Regions from separate parts of the Mycetocola zhujimingii genome, predicted to be linked through region 1. Evidence: predicted binding sites of a transcription regulator. Region 1 holds the regulator's gene; each other region holds the start of a gene.

Evidence for each region. Region 1 encodes LexA, which represses DNA repair genes until DNA is damaged. Its sites were predicted from a motif close to TCGAACANNTGTTCGA; they were not measured.
Region 2: the regulator LexA is predicted to act here: its motif matches at 1,907-1,922, upstream of C3E77_RS14915 (HNH endonuclease signature motif containing protein).
Region 3: the regulator LexA is predicted to act here: its motif matches at 2,367-2,382, upstream of C3E77_RS00605 (DUF222 domain-containing protein).

What each region holds. Positions count from the first base shown of each region.
Region 1 covers NZ_CP026949.1:1,079,451-1,083,649, reverse strand. The annotation lists gene C3E77_RS05040 (histidinol-phosphate transaminase) at 1-940, opposite strand, end outside; gene C3E77_RS05035 (LysM peptidoglycan-binding domain-containing protein) at 981-1,427, opposite strand; gene lexA (transcriptional repressor LexA) at 1,707-2,465, shown strand; gene hflX (GTPase HflX) at 2,567-4,117, opposite strand; gene C3E77_RS05020 (class I SAM-dependent methyltransferase) at 4,154-4,199, shown strand, end outside.
Region 2 covers NZ_CP026949.1:3,113,586-3,117,784, reverse strand. The annotation lists gene C3E77_RS14915 (HNH endonuclease signature motif containing protein) at 1-1,875, opposite strand, end outside; gene C3E77_RS14905 (hypothetical protein) at 1,989-2,300, opposite strand; gene C3E77_RS14900 (thioester domain-containing protein) at 2,755-4,199, shown strand, end outside.
Region 3 covers NZ_CP026949.1:123,481-127,679, forward strand. The annotation lists gene C3E77_RS00600 (hypothetical protein) at 66-311, shown strand; gene C3E77_RS00605 (DUF222 domain-containing protein) at 468-2,336, opposite strand; gene trhO (oxygen-dependent tRNA uridine(34) hydroxylase TrhO) at 2,475-3,389, opposite strand; gene ppk2 (polyphosphate kinase 2) at 3,544-4,199, shown strand, end outside.

The DNA.
Region 1 (4,199 bases):
CCGGGTCGTCGACGCCACCGAACAGCACGAAGTTGCTGTGGCTCCGGTACGGGCGGAAGCCCAGGTCGGCGAGGCCTGTGCTGATGCGGTCGCGCTGGTGCTTGATGTCATCGACCATGGCGAGCATCTCGCCGCTGTGGGCAAGCGCGGCTATCGCCGCGGCCTGGGTAAGTGCAGAGAGGTGGTACGGGAGACGCACCAGCCGAAGCGCGTCAGTGACGGCCGGGGCTGCAGCGAGGTAGCCCACCCGGGCGCCTGCGAACGCGAAGGCTTTGCTCATGGTTCGTGACACGAGCAACCGGTCGCGGCCTTCGAGAAGGGACAGCGCGCTGGGGGTTCCTTCCGGGGCGAACTCGAAGTACGCCTCGTCCACGACGACGATGCCATCGGTCGCGTCATACACGGCCTCGATGGTGTCGAGCCCAAGTGGGGTTCCCGTGGGGTTGTTCGGCGAACAGAGAATCACGACGTCGGGGTTTTCGCGGCGAACGGCGGCGCTGGCGGTCTCTGGTGAGATTTCATAGTCGGCGTCTCGCTCGGCGGAAATCCACCGGGTTCCGGTGCCTGCGGCCAGCAGCGGGTACATGGAGTAAGTCGGGCTGAACCCGAGGACCGAGCGGCCAGGTCCACCGAAGGCCTGGAGGACCTGCTGCAGAACCTCGTTCGAACCGTTCGCGGCCCAGATGTGATCGGCACTGAGTCCGTGCCCGAGATACCCGGCGAGACTGATCCGTAGTTCGGTGAACTCACGGTCGGGGTATCGATTCACCCCGAGAACAGCGCGGGCGAGGGCGGTCACGATGTCGCGGGCCACGTCTTCGGGAATCGGATGCGTGTTCTCGTTGACGTTCAGGGCGACGGGCACGACCTTCTGGGGTGCGCCGTACGGGGACTTGCCACGAAGATCATCGCGGATGGGCAGGGCATCGAGAGAACTCACCCCGGAAGTTTACCCGCCGCGCCTTGCGCTCCGGTGTGCGTTACGGAGTTGTGTATCGCTCGGGAATGGCGATGTTCTGCCCGGGAACGACAGTCGATGTTTCGAGCTGGTTGAGGGCCATGACATCGGCGATCACGTCGCGCGGGTCGGCTTCAGGAGCCAGCGTGCCCGCGAGCGACCACAGGGAGTCACCGTGTTCGACAGTGACGTACTCGAACGACGCTGAGCTGGGAGTCGACGACGCTGTTGCGGCGCCGGCGTTGAGTCCGAGCCAGGCCGCGAGAGCGATGAGCGGGGCGGCGGCGAGCGAGGTCAGGACGACGCGACCACGCCGGGTGAGTCGGATGCGCCCGGTGGGGCGTGCAATCGTCGCTGACACGTCGCCCACGATGGCCTGTGCGCCCGGGTTCGATGGGCGCGGCGCCTCGGGCCGCCGTGCGGTTGGACGTGAGAGAGAGTGAATGGGGGTGATGACTGCGGTGCTCATGGTGCGCCTCCGGTTCGTGCTGTGAACTGTTGTGTGGCGATTCGAAGAATTCGTATCCGGCCCTCGGCCGGGAGGGCCGAATACGAACCTGTATTCCGAATCTATATTCGATTGTTCGAACATTCAAGTCCTTCTTCGGACTTTTTTGCGAAATTTGCCCGACACACTCGAACAAATCTTTGCTGCGGCCCCTTGGGACGGATAGAGTTTCGATTGATGGTTGAGACTCAACCAGTGACCACTGACATTGGCCGGGGCTGCCCGCCAGACGGGAGTGACATGACGCTCGACAACGCGAATATCACGGCTGAGAACGGGCCGGATGCCGCTGTTTCATCTGCTGCTCCATCGCCACGGAAGGCCAAGCGGGTGCCGGCAGAGAAGCCGACCACGCGCCGCCGCAAGAGCCTGAGCGAGAAGCAGCTGGCAATCCTCGACGTGATTCAGCGCTCAGTGCAGAGCCGCGGTTACCCGCCGAGCATGCGCGAAATCGGTGACGCGGTCGGGCTGGCATCGCTCTCCAGCGTTACGCACCAGCTCAACCAGCTTGAGCTGAGCGGCTACCTGCGCAGGGACCCCAATCGGCCCCGTGCGCTCGAGATCCTGATCGACCTGCCCTCCCCCTCAAACGTTGCCGACTTCGAAAGCTCGACACCGGTCGGCGACGCGGCAATGGTGCCCCTCGTCGGACGCATCGCAGCCGGAGTGCCGATCACGGCTGACCAGCAGGTTGAAGAAGTGTTCCCCCTCCCCCGTCAGCTCGTGGGCAAGGGAGAGCTGTTCATGCTCAAGGTCTCGGGTGAGTCGATGATCGACGCGGCGATCTGCGACGGCGACTGGGTCGTCGTCCGCCAGCAGCCGACCGCTGAGAACGGCGATATCGTCGCCGCCATGCTCGATGGTGAAGCCACGGTCAAGGTGTTCCGTCAGCGCGATGGCCACACCTGGCTGCTCCCCCGCAACACGAACTTCGAACCGATCCTCGGCGACGAAGCCGACGTGCTCGGCAAGATCGTCGCGGTGCTCCGCGCGGTGTAGCTACCCAAGGTGTGGCGCCTGACGCCCGCTTAACGAACGGATGCCCCGGGTACAGACCCGGGGCATCCGTTCGTTAAGCGACCAAACGCGTGAAGACGCCGCTATTCGGCGATCGCGAACTCGGCCACCTGTGCGGCGAGTTCCTCCGACGCGAGTGCGCGCACCTCGGTGCCGTCTTCCTCGTAGTCCAGCTTCTCGACCTTTCCGCGGCGGTGGAGCATCGAAATGATGTCTCCCCTGTCGTACGGGACGAGAAGGTGAAGCGGAACCGTCGGGCTCGGCAGCAGTTCGGCGATGCGGGCGAGGATCTCATCGATTCCCTCGCCGGTCCGCGCCGATGCGAAGATTCCCTTGGGTTCCAGTCCGCGGAGCACGAGCCGGTCGTCCTCGCTGACGAGGTCACTCTTGTTGAAGACCACGATCTCCGGAATGTCGCGGGCACCGACATCACCGATGACGTCGCGCACCGTGCTGATCTGGGATGCAGGGTCAGGGTGCGAGGCGTCGACGACGTGCACGATGACATCCGACTCGGCGACCTCTTCGAGCGTCGACCGGAAGGCCTCAACCAGCTGGTGCGGCAGGTTGCGGACAAACCCAACCGTGTCAGAGAGCGTGTAGAGCCGGCCGTCTTCGGTCTGGGTCTTTCGAACCGTTGCGTCGAGAGTGGCAAAAAGGGAGTTCTCGACGAGAACCCCCGCCTTAGTGATGCGGTTGAGCAGGCTCGACTTGCCGGCGTTGGTGTAGCCGGCGATCGCAACGGACGGCACTTCGAAGCGGTTGCGGTTCGCGCGCTTGGCCTCGCGGGCCGGCCCGAAGCCCTTGATCTGCTTGCGCAGCTTCGCCATCCGGGTGTGGATGCGGCGTCGGTCGAGTTCGATCTTGGTTTCACCCGGGCCACGTGAACCCATACCTGCGCCGGCGCCACCCACCTGGCCACCGGCCTGGCGGGACATCGAGTCGCCCCAACCGCGGAGTCGCGGCAGCAGGTACTCAAGCTGGGCGAGCTCGACCTGGGCCTTGCCCTCGCGGCTCTTGGCGTGCTGGCTGAAGATGTCGAGGATGACCGCGGTGCGGTCGATGACCTTGACCTTCACGACATCCTCGAGCGCACGCCGCTGGCTTGGCGCGAGTTCGGTATCGGCGATCACGGTGTCTGCGCCGAGCGCTGCAACGATGCCGCGCAGTTCCTCGGCCTTTCCCTTGCCGAGGTAGGTGCTGGGGTCGGGATTCGGGCGGCGCTGCAGCATGCCGTCGAGGACGACGGCGCCAGCGGTTTCAGCGAGGGCGGCGAGCTCGCGGATCGAGTTCTCCGCGTCCTCCTGCGCGCCCTGCGGGTACACGCCGATGAGGACGACGTTCTCGATGCGCAGCTGTCGGTACTCGACCTCGGTGACGTCCTCGAGCTCTGTCGACAGGTTGGCGACGCGGCGGAGCGCCTGTCGGTCCTCTCGGTCCTGCTGCTCTCCGTCAAATCCATCGTGCCCGGACTCACCGGTTGTCGACCTGTCCTGCAGAGCATCGGCCTGACTCGAACCGAAGAGCGAATAGCCGCCCGCGCGGGACTCAGCGTTGCGCAACACCCGCGATACTGCATCGTCGTCGATGGGTGTTTCGGTGTTCTCTGGGGTTGATTCGGTGGACTTGCTCATCAGTTAAGCCTAGTTGCTTTGCGGTAACGTTCCCCTATGGCCAGCGATCATTATTTTACGGGCGTACCCGGAACCGAACTCA
Region 2 (4,199 bases), 1.1 Mb from region 1:
CGTTGCCGCACCTCGCTCTGATGGTGCTCCAGCCGGTTTCCGCGCCCTCATCAGGGCGGACTTGCTCTCGAGCAGAATCTCGTTCCGCTCGGGGTCGATACTCGCCGGAGGCACGAGGTAATACTCGGCGACACGGCGCACAATAACCCAGCCGTTGTTATGGACGAGCATGTGGTGGTGCCTGCACAACAGGATTCCATCGATGACCTGAGTCTTCTTCGACGTTTTCCACGGGACGATATGGTGCGCTTCCGTCCAGGAGACCGGGCGATCGCAGCCCGGGAACATGCACCCTCCATCGCGAGCGGCGAGAGCGCGACGCTGCCTGCGGTTGAAGAGGCGCATGGAGATGGACGATTCGAATGGGACCTTGTCGCCTCCGAGCAGAATCGCTGTGAGTTCTGCAACGCACATGGCGCGCTCGACGGTCGCCGCCGATACCTGCTCGTGTGAGTCTTCGAGCATCCCTGGACTCGTACAGCACGATCCACCCTCGTGCTCCGGCTGTGACACCCCGGCCCTGTTCAGCCCCGACCCGCGGTCGTCTTGGTCACCGGTTTCGCTCAAGCCCGATCCATTGTCCTCCTGCGGGCTGGACCCGTTCACGTTGCACCCGCCACGGACCTGTTCCCCGGAGCGCCCCAGCCACGATCCGTGGTGATCCTCTTCCGCAGGGCCGCGCGGACCGCAGGGCGGAGTTGCCCCTGGCCGCTGGTGGCCCTCGGTGGGGACGATGAACCGGACCGACACCATGCGGTCGAAGACGGTATCCGGGTCGGCCTTGGCCCCGAACTCCATCAGGTGGATCAGTGTGTCGAGCGCAATTTGCTCGGTGCTGCGGGGGTCACGCACGAGCCGCTCTGCGGCCGCGACGTGCTTGGGATCCACGAATCGCGGCCCGCCCCGGCGTGGGCTGGTGGCTGTATCGATCAGTCCGGAAAAGAGCGCTTCGTTCTCGGGGTCGAGCCTGATCGCAACGCCGCGCATTCCTGTGGCGTCACGCCGGAGCATCCGGAGTCCGCGCATCTCATGCAGGGCATTCTCTCGCTGGGCAATGCCCGCGACATCGATCTGATTGCGTTCCTCACGTGCCAGCCGGGAAAGCTCGTCGGCATCAGTCGTCGCGGCGACGAGCAGGAGCCGCTCGGCCGCCGAGCGCAGGAGCTCTGCTGGAACAGTATCCGTCGGCTCACCAAGGCCCCGGGTGATTGCACCGGCGGCGGTCGCGGACAGCTCACCATTGGCCACCGCGAGAGAAACGGGAGAGTGCCACGGCACATCCACTGGAAGGCAGAACGCCATCTCGGGGTCTCCCCCGTCGGAACCGTCATCGCTCTTCGGCTGCGCCGCCGCCTCGCGTTCCGCCGCAGCTCGCAAACGCTCGGCCGCCTCGGCCTCGCCGAGCGCGGTGCCTACGCGCACCTGTTTTGCTGCTTCGCCACGGGTGGACCCCGTGATGGACTGAACGAGTTGTTCTGGAGTTCGAAGCCCCCGGCGCTGCGCCAAGCCGGAGTATCCGAGGTCACGCTCGGAGAGCTTGGCGATTTGCCCGGCACCGATCGTCACCAAGGCCTCACCGAGCTTCATCACCTCGGCGGCGGTCTGCGTGAACAGCTCAACATCGTCGGCGCTGAGGCGCCCGAGCAGATCGGTTTCGCTGAGCTCTGCGCCAGCACCAGCACCAGCACCAGCACCAGAACCAGAACCAGAACCAGAACCAGAACCAGAACCAGAACCAGAACCAGAACCAGGGCCGGAATGGAGCCCGAAACCAAGTCGCCCCACGCTCTCATCGTCGCCAGGACGAACCGGAAGCCCGAGGGTGGCTCGCAGCTGTGCGACCACCTCGGGCAACCGATCGAGAATCTGAGGCATGCTCTGATTCTATCGCAAAACCGCCTCAGTTTCGAATATATCTTCGATCAACTTCGAACTGTGGAGAACCCGAACCGGGTCTCAGGCTGGGGAGGAAACGACTCCGACCGCCGTCAGTCAGTGTGAGGCTTGCCGGCGTTCCCGCTCATATCGATCTCACCCGGGTCCACGTCGATGTCGCCGACGTCATCGGGTCCACCCGTGCCAGGCAACAGAGTGACGTTGTCATTATCGATGTCGGGATCGTCGAGGGCCGGTGAATCGCCGCCCGCGTTCTGCAGTTCCTCGGTCTCGACCGCGCTCGACGGACTGTACGACCGGTCCTTCGTGGTCTGCTCGACGTCGTTGAGGTCACCACTCGGGGTCTCTTCGACAGGGTCGCCGCTCGGTACGCCCTGTCCTGGGTTCAGTGTCTCGTCACTCATGCGTCGAGGTTACGGGGGCTGCTCGATACCCAGAACCCCCTTGCGCTTTGGCTCCGCTTCCACTCTGGCGCCGCTTCCATCAGGCCCCGCTTCCGCACGGGTCGACGCGCGACCGCTGCGGGCGCGCATTGCGCCGCACAATTCGCCGAGCCTGCAAAGGGAGGGGCCGAGCGCCATGCGCCCGAACCCTTCCCCGGAAAAGCGTGCAGGAAGCCTCCTGAAGCAAATTTCAGGAAGGTGAAACGGATGCCGCCGGCATCCGCAGGTCGAATCGAGCGCACGGGTGCCGGGCCCCCGCGGGACATTCGCCTCTACTCGGTGCCGTAGCGACGTGGATGATCGCCGTTAGTGTTCGGCGGCTCGCTGGCTCCACTGGTCCCGGACTCGATCGGCGGTTGTAATAAGGCCGTTCTGCCCAATGTGACCCGTTCACGTAATGAAGTTGAGGATTCAAATGAACGCCGCACCCAGTTTCAGTGCTCGCTCGATCGGGCGGTTCGCGCCATATCGACTCGTGTTCTCGATCGCAGCCGTTCTCGCGATGCTCGCGATGCTCCTCATGCCCTTCGGCAACGCAGCCGGGGCCGCCGAACCTGATCCCCAGCCCGGTGGCAACTCGCCGCGAGCGTCAAACACAGAGATTCAGGTCCTCGGCCGTGGTACCGGCCAGACAGTCCAGGGGTTCCTTCCGACAACACCCACCACCCAGGACCCCACGGCGGGGTACCCCACCACTAATCCGACCACCGGCTATTCACCAGAAAGCTCGTGGGCGGGGACCATCCGGACGGCATCGCTCTCCGACCCGACCCTGACGGCGGAGATGTACTGCATCAACATCCGGGTCCAGACGCAGAACGGGGTCGGGTACGAAAGCGGCACCTGGGAAGAATCAACCATTCCCAACATCGGTTACGTGACCTACATCCTCAACAACTACTACCCGACCACGAACCGACCGACCGGCCTGACGAACACCCAGAAGGCCGCCGCGGTCCAGGCCGCGATCTGGTACTTCACTGATGGCTTCGTGCTGAGCACCGCGCCGGGACCTTTGCGGAGCGCAGTAGCGGCGATTGTCCAGGAGGCGCAGACAAACGGGCCCGTCGTAGAACCGCCCGCTCCCAACGTCACGATCACTCCGACGACAGCCGAGGCACCCGTCGGTGGAACGGGTGGTCCCTTCGTCGTCGAGGCAGAGAATGCCGCCGAGTTGACTGTCTCGGTGCCCGACGGGTACGCGCTTTTCGCCGACGAGGCGGCGACCATCCCTGTGCCCAACAACAGCACAGTGGCATCCGGCACCTCCCTCTGGATCACGAGTACCGCAACGACGGCCAACGACACGACGCTGAGCGCCCGGGCCGCTGTGACCGTGCAGCGGGGCCAGGTGTATATCTATGACGGCAACGACCCCGACCTGACCGAGGCCCAGCACCTGATTCTGGCGCAGACCACCGAACTCGAAGCAGTAGCGCAGGCGACACACAGTTTCTTCACTGTCGGAAGCCTGACGGTCAACAAGACCTTCGCCGGCGATGCTGTTGGTCAACAGGGTCCGATTCAACTTCTCATCGACTGCGGCGAGGATTACAGATACACAGCCGAGATCCCCGCCAACACGACCGCAACGCAGACCTTCACCTACCCGGGAATTCCGGAAGGAAACACCTGTACGGTCACCGAGCCAACGACAGGGTCGACAACGACCGTTGAGGTGACGACCGACGCACCTCAGGAAGCAACCATCGATGGGGACGGCGAGACAGTCACCATCGCGAACACGGTCACCAGCCGGCCGGGTGTGCTGAATGTGACGAAGGTCGTTACCGGTGAGGCAGCGGGCTCTCAAGAGGACATCGTCCTCGCCATTGACTGCGGCGCCGCTCTTGCGGAGAC
Region 3 (4,199 bases), 960 kb from region 1:
AGGCCCTTGCTGCGTTGTGCGGCTCCGGCATACGGTCGATGTAACGCAACACGAAGGAGATACGCATGACTGACGCAGAATCGCCGAAGAACGCCCTTCCCGACGGACTGGCCGCGACCCCTGAGGTCGTTGACGCTCAGTTTGTCGAACAGGGATACAGCGAGGACATTGTCTCCTCGCCCGAGATCCGTGCGCAGGACTACGAGGGTGACAACCCGGTCCTCAAGGAGCACTACAACAACTCGGATGCCGATCCAGAGGCTGCCGACGAGATCCTCGATGAGCAGATCGACGGACGCACCGACGGTTAGTCGATAGCTTCATCCACCTTCGCCGCCGTAGCGGGCTCTTCACAGGGCGCGCTACGGCGGCGTTGTGCGTTGTACTGCAACTGAAAGTGGCGTCCACGCCTGCAGCGGGGCGTCCATTTCAGCGTCGCATTCGACTCCGATTTCGGCCGGTGCCAGCTAGCCTTCGCCCTGGTCCGGCGGCGTGTACCAGGTTTCCATGACCCGCCGGTTGGATTCCCGACGCCGAGGTACCCGCGGCGGATCGGCAGGGCGGTCGCGGTTCGCTGGCCTGGAGGTCCCCGAGGGTGAAGCCGGGCCCGCCGGCGACCCCGGCACCTGCCGCGGCGCTGCCGCGGGCATTTGTGGTGGGTCTGCGCCGGGTATCGGTGCCCCGTCGCCCTGTGCCGTCTGGCTGGCGCGTTGTTCGCGTCGTTCGCGTTGTTCGCGTTGCTTTCGTTGTTCGAGTGCTCGGGGTGGGGCCTGTTTCAGGGCGGAGCGGCTGCGGAGGGGACGCGGTTTTTGCTCGGGGTCGAGAGTCTTGGGTGGGATGGCCGAGTACCTGGTGCCGTCGCGGACGATTTTCCAGCCGTTGTTGTGGATGAGCATGTGGTCTTCGCGGCAGACGAGGATTCCGTCGGCGATGTTAGTGAGTCCGTGGTCGGCGGCCCATTCGTTGATGTGGTGGGCTTCGGTGTAGGACGGGGGTCTGGTGCAGTCTTCGAAGACGCAGCCGCCGTCACGGATGGCGAGGGCGATGCGTTGCTTGGTGGTGAAGCGCCGTTGTTCCCGGCCGACATCGAGCGGATTGTTGTTCTGGTCGACGCGGATAGGGCGGGTCCCGGTGGTGCAGATGTTCCGTTCCATGATGTTGCCGGGGATGGCTTCTCCGGTGTCTTCGTTGAATCCGGTGCCGGTGAGGTGTCCGTCGGCATCGCGGGTGTCGAGCTGGTCCTGGGTGATCACGATTCGGACGCCGGGTTGGCGGTTTCCGAATGCGGTGTTCGGGTCGGCTTCGGCGCCGGCTTTGAGGGTCGCCATCAGGAGGTCGAACACGAGCTGGTCGTTGCTGCGGGGGTCGTCGATGAGGCGTTGGGCGCGTTCGGCGTCGGCGGGGTCGATCGTGCGGGGGCCACCGCGGCGGGGTCGCATTCCGGCGCCGACGAGCTGGTCGATGTAGGCGGCTGATTCGTCGTCGAACTCGACCCACGCGGTTCTCACACCGTCGGCGGAGCGGGAGAAGCGCCATTTACGGTTCTCGAAGTGTTGGTCCCAGCGAAGCCGGACGCCGACGGGATCGATTTGGTCGCGGAGGAACCGGGCCCGCCGGCCGAGCTCGTCGGCGTTGGTGCCGGCGGCGTCGGTAAGGAGCTGCTCGGCCGAGATCCGGAGGTCGTCGACGCTGACGCGTTCGTTGGGTTCGCCCAGGCCTCGCATGATGATCGTGACAGCTTCGGGCTTCAATACCCGGTCGCGGACCGCGCGGGTGAGGGGTTCATGCCACGGAATCTCGGGTGCCGGTCGGATCGCCGAGGACCCTGCGTCCGAACCGTCCGAACCGTCCGACCCATCGGCACTGCCAGAATCATCCGAACCATCGGCACCGCCGCCCAGTCCATCGAAGAGGCCGTCGCCGGAGCCTGTGATCCCGACCGGGTGGGTGGCGGCATCCGCCTCGCCCATCGCTTCACCGAGCTTCACCTGCCGCGCCGCTTCGACCCGGGTGGATCCGGTCAATCGTTGCACCATGTCGACGGCATTGTGGTCGCCGTGACGTTTGGCCAACCCGGAGTAACCGAGCTCACGAGCAGAACGCTTCGCGACCACACCAGCGGTCGCAGCGACCACGGCATCCGCCTCGGACCGCAACCGTGACGCATCACGCAGCAGCCCCTCCAGATCGGAATCAGTCGCCCGATCAATCAGCAGAGACAACGTCTGGTCCGCGGCAGAAATTACTGAACCGGCGGAGGAGAGAGGTTCAAGCGCAGCGATCCGATCGCACACACTCTGTGCAATCTGTCGAATCTGCTCCGAGATCTGAACCATGCTCAAATTTTACCAAAGAACAGACGAAAATCGAAGCTATGTTCGAAATATTCTCCTGTTTATGGTTGTGGAGGAATTGATGCCCGCGACCTCGCCGCCGACTCGCCACCGAAACCGACGCCGACCCCGGCCGCCGAGCTACGCGACGACGCCGTTCGCGGCCGCGTGTTCCTCGCAGAGCGGGGCAGCGGCAGCGTGCTCATTGCACAGCACCATCTGCACGCGGCAGGAGGCATCCGCACAGTTCTGCATTCGCTTGCTCGGCGTGCCGCACACGGCGCACTCGCCGACAACCGCGGCCGAGTCCGTAAAGTCGATCGACAGCCTGTTGTCGAACACGTAGAGCGAGCCCTCCCAGAGTCCTTCATCGCCGAACGTCTCGCCGTAGCGAACGATGCCGCCGTCGAGCTGGTAGACCTCACCGAAACCCCGGCTCTTCATCAGGCCGGAGAGAACTTCACAACGGATGCCGCCGGTGCAGTAGGTCACAACCGGTTTGTCCTTGAGGTGGTCGTACTTGCCGCTCTCCAGCTCGGCGACGAATTCGCGGGTATTTGAGACATCCGGGACGACAGCGTTCTTGAAGTGACCGATCTCCGCCTCGAACGCGTTGCGCCCGTCGAAGAAGACGACGTCATCGCCCCGCTCGGCGACGAGTTCGTGGAGCTCGGCCGGCTGAAGCTTTGTGCCGCCGCCAACCACACCGTTCTTATCCACCTCGAGCTCACCGGGAGCACCGAACGACACGATCTCCTCGCGCACCTTCACGACGAGGCGCGGGAAGTCAGCGCTCGCGCCGGTGTCGTCGAGACCGGTGCCCTCAGACCACTTGATGTCGAGGTTCTTGAATGCCGGGTACTCGCGTGTCTTCCTCAGGTACTTCTTGACCGCGTTGAGCTCGCCGCCGACCGTGCCGTTGAGGCCGTCCTTCGAGATGAGGATGCGACCACGCAGGTTCAGTGACTCGCAAAGGTCACGCTGCCAGAGCCGGATCGCGTCGGGGTCGGCCAGGGGAGTGAAGACGTAGTAGAGGAGGATCTTCGAAATGGCCATCCGCCGATTTTACCCGCAGCTCGCTGGGGCGAGGCCGAGTGCCGGACGCCGCGCGACAGGAGGCATTCGTCGTTTATCGCCGCGCAGAGGTCAGGCAGCCCCTATGATCGTGCGGTCGGTGTTGAAAGTCAGTGGTGTAGCGAAAAGGACAACTATGTCGAAGTCGAATAAGTCGGGCACCATCAAACGCGTTTCCAAGCCCCTCTATGAGCAGGAACTCGAGCGGCTGCAGGCGGAACTGGTGAGCATGCAGCAATGGATCATCGAGACCGGGGCTCGTGTCCTGGTCATCTTCGAGGGTCGAGACGCTGCGGGTAAAGGCGGCGCGATCAAACGAATCATCCAGTACCTCAACCCACGCTCAGCACGGGTCGTTGCGCTTCCGACGCCGAGTGAACGCGAGAAGGGGCAATGGTACTTTCAGCGGTACATCGAGCACCTGCCGACCACCGGCGAAATCGTCCTGATGGATCGCTCCTGGTACAACCGTGCCGGCGTTGAACGGGTCATGGGGTACTGCACCGATGAGCAGTACCACCGGTTCCTCGAGCAGGTTCCCCAGGTGGAAAAGATGCTGGTTGACGACGGCATCATTCTCGTGAAGTACTGGTTTTCCGTCTCGGACACCGTTCAGGAACAGCGGTTTCACTCGCGTCTGGAAGATCCGATGCGCCGGTGGAAGCTCTCAGACACCGATCTCTTCTCGATCACCCGTTGGGAAGACTATTCGCGAGCCAAAGACGATATGTTCGCGGCGACCGATCGCTCCTACGCGCCGTGGTGGACCATTGAGAGCGATGACAAGCGCGC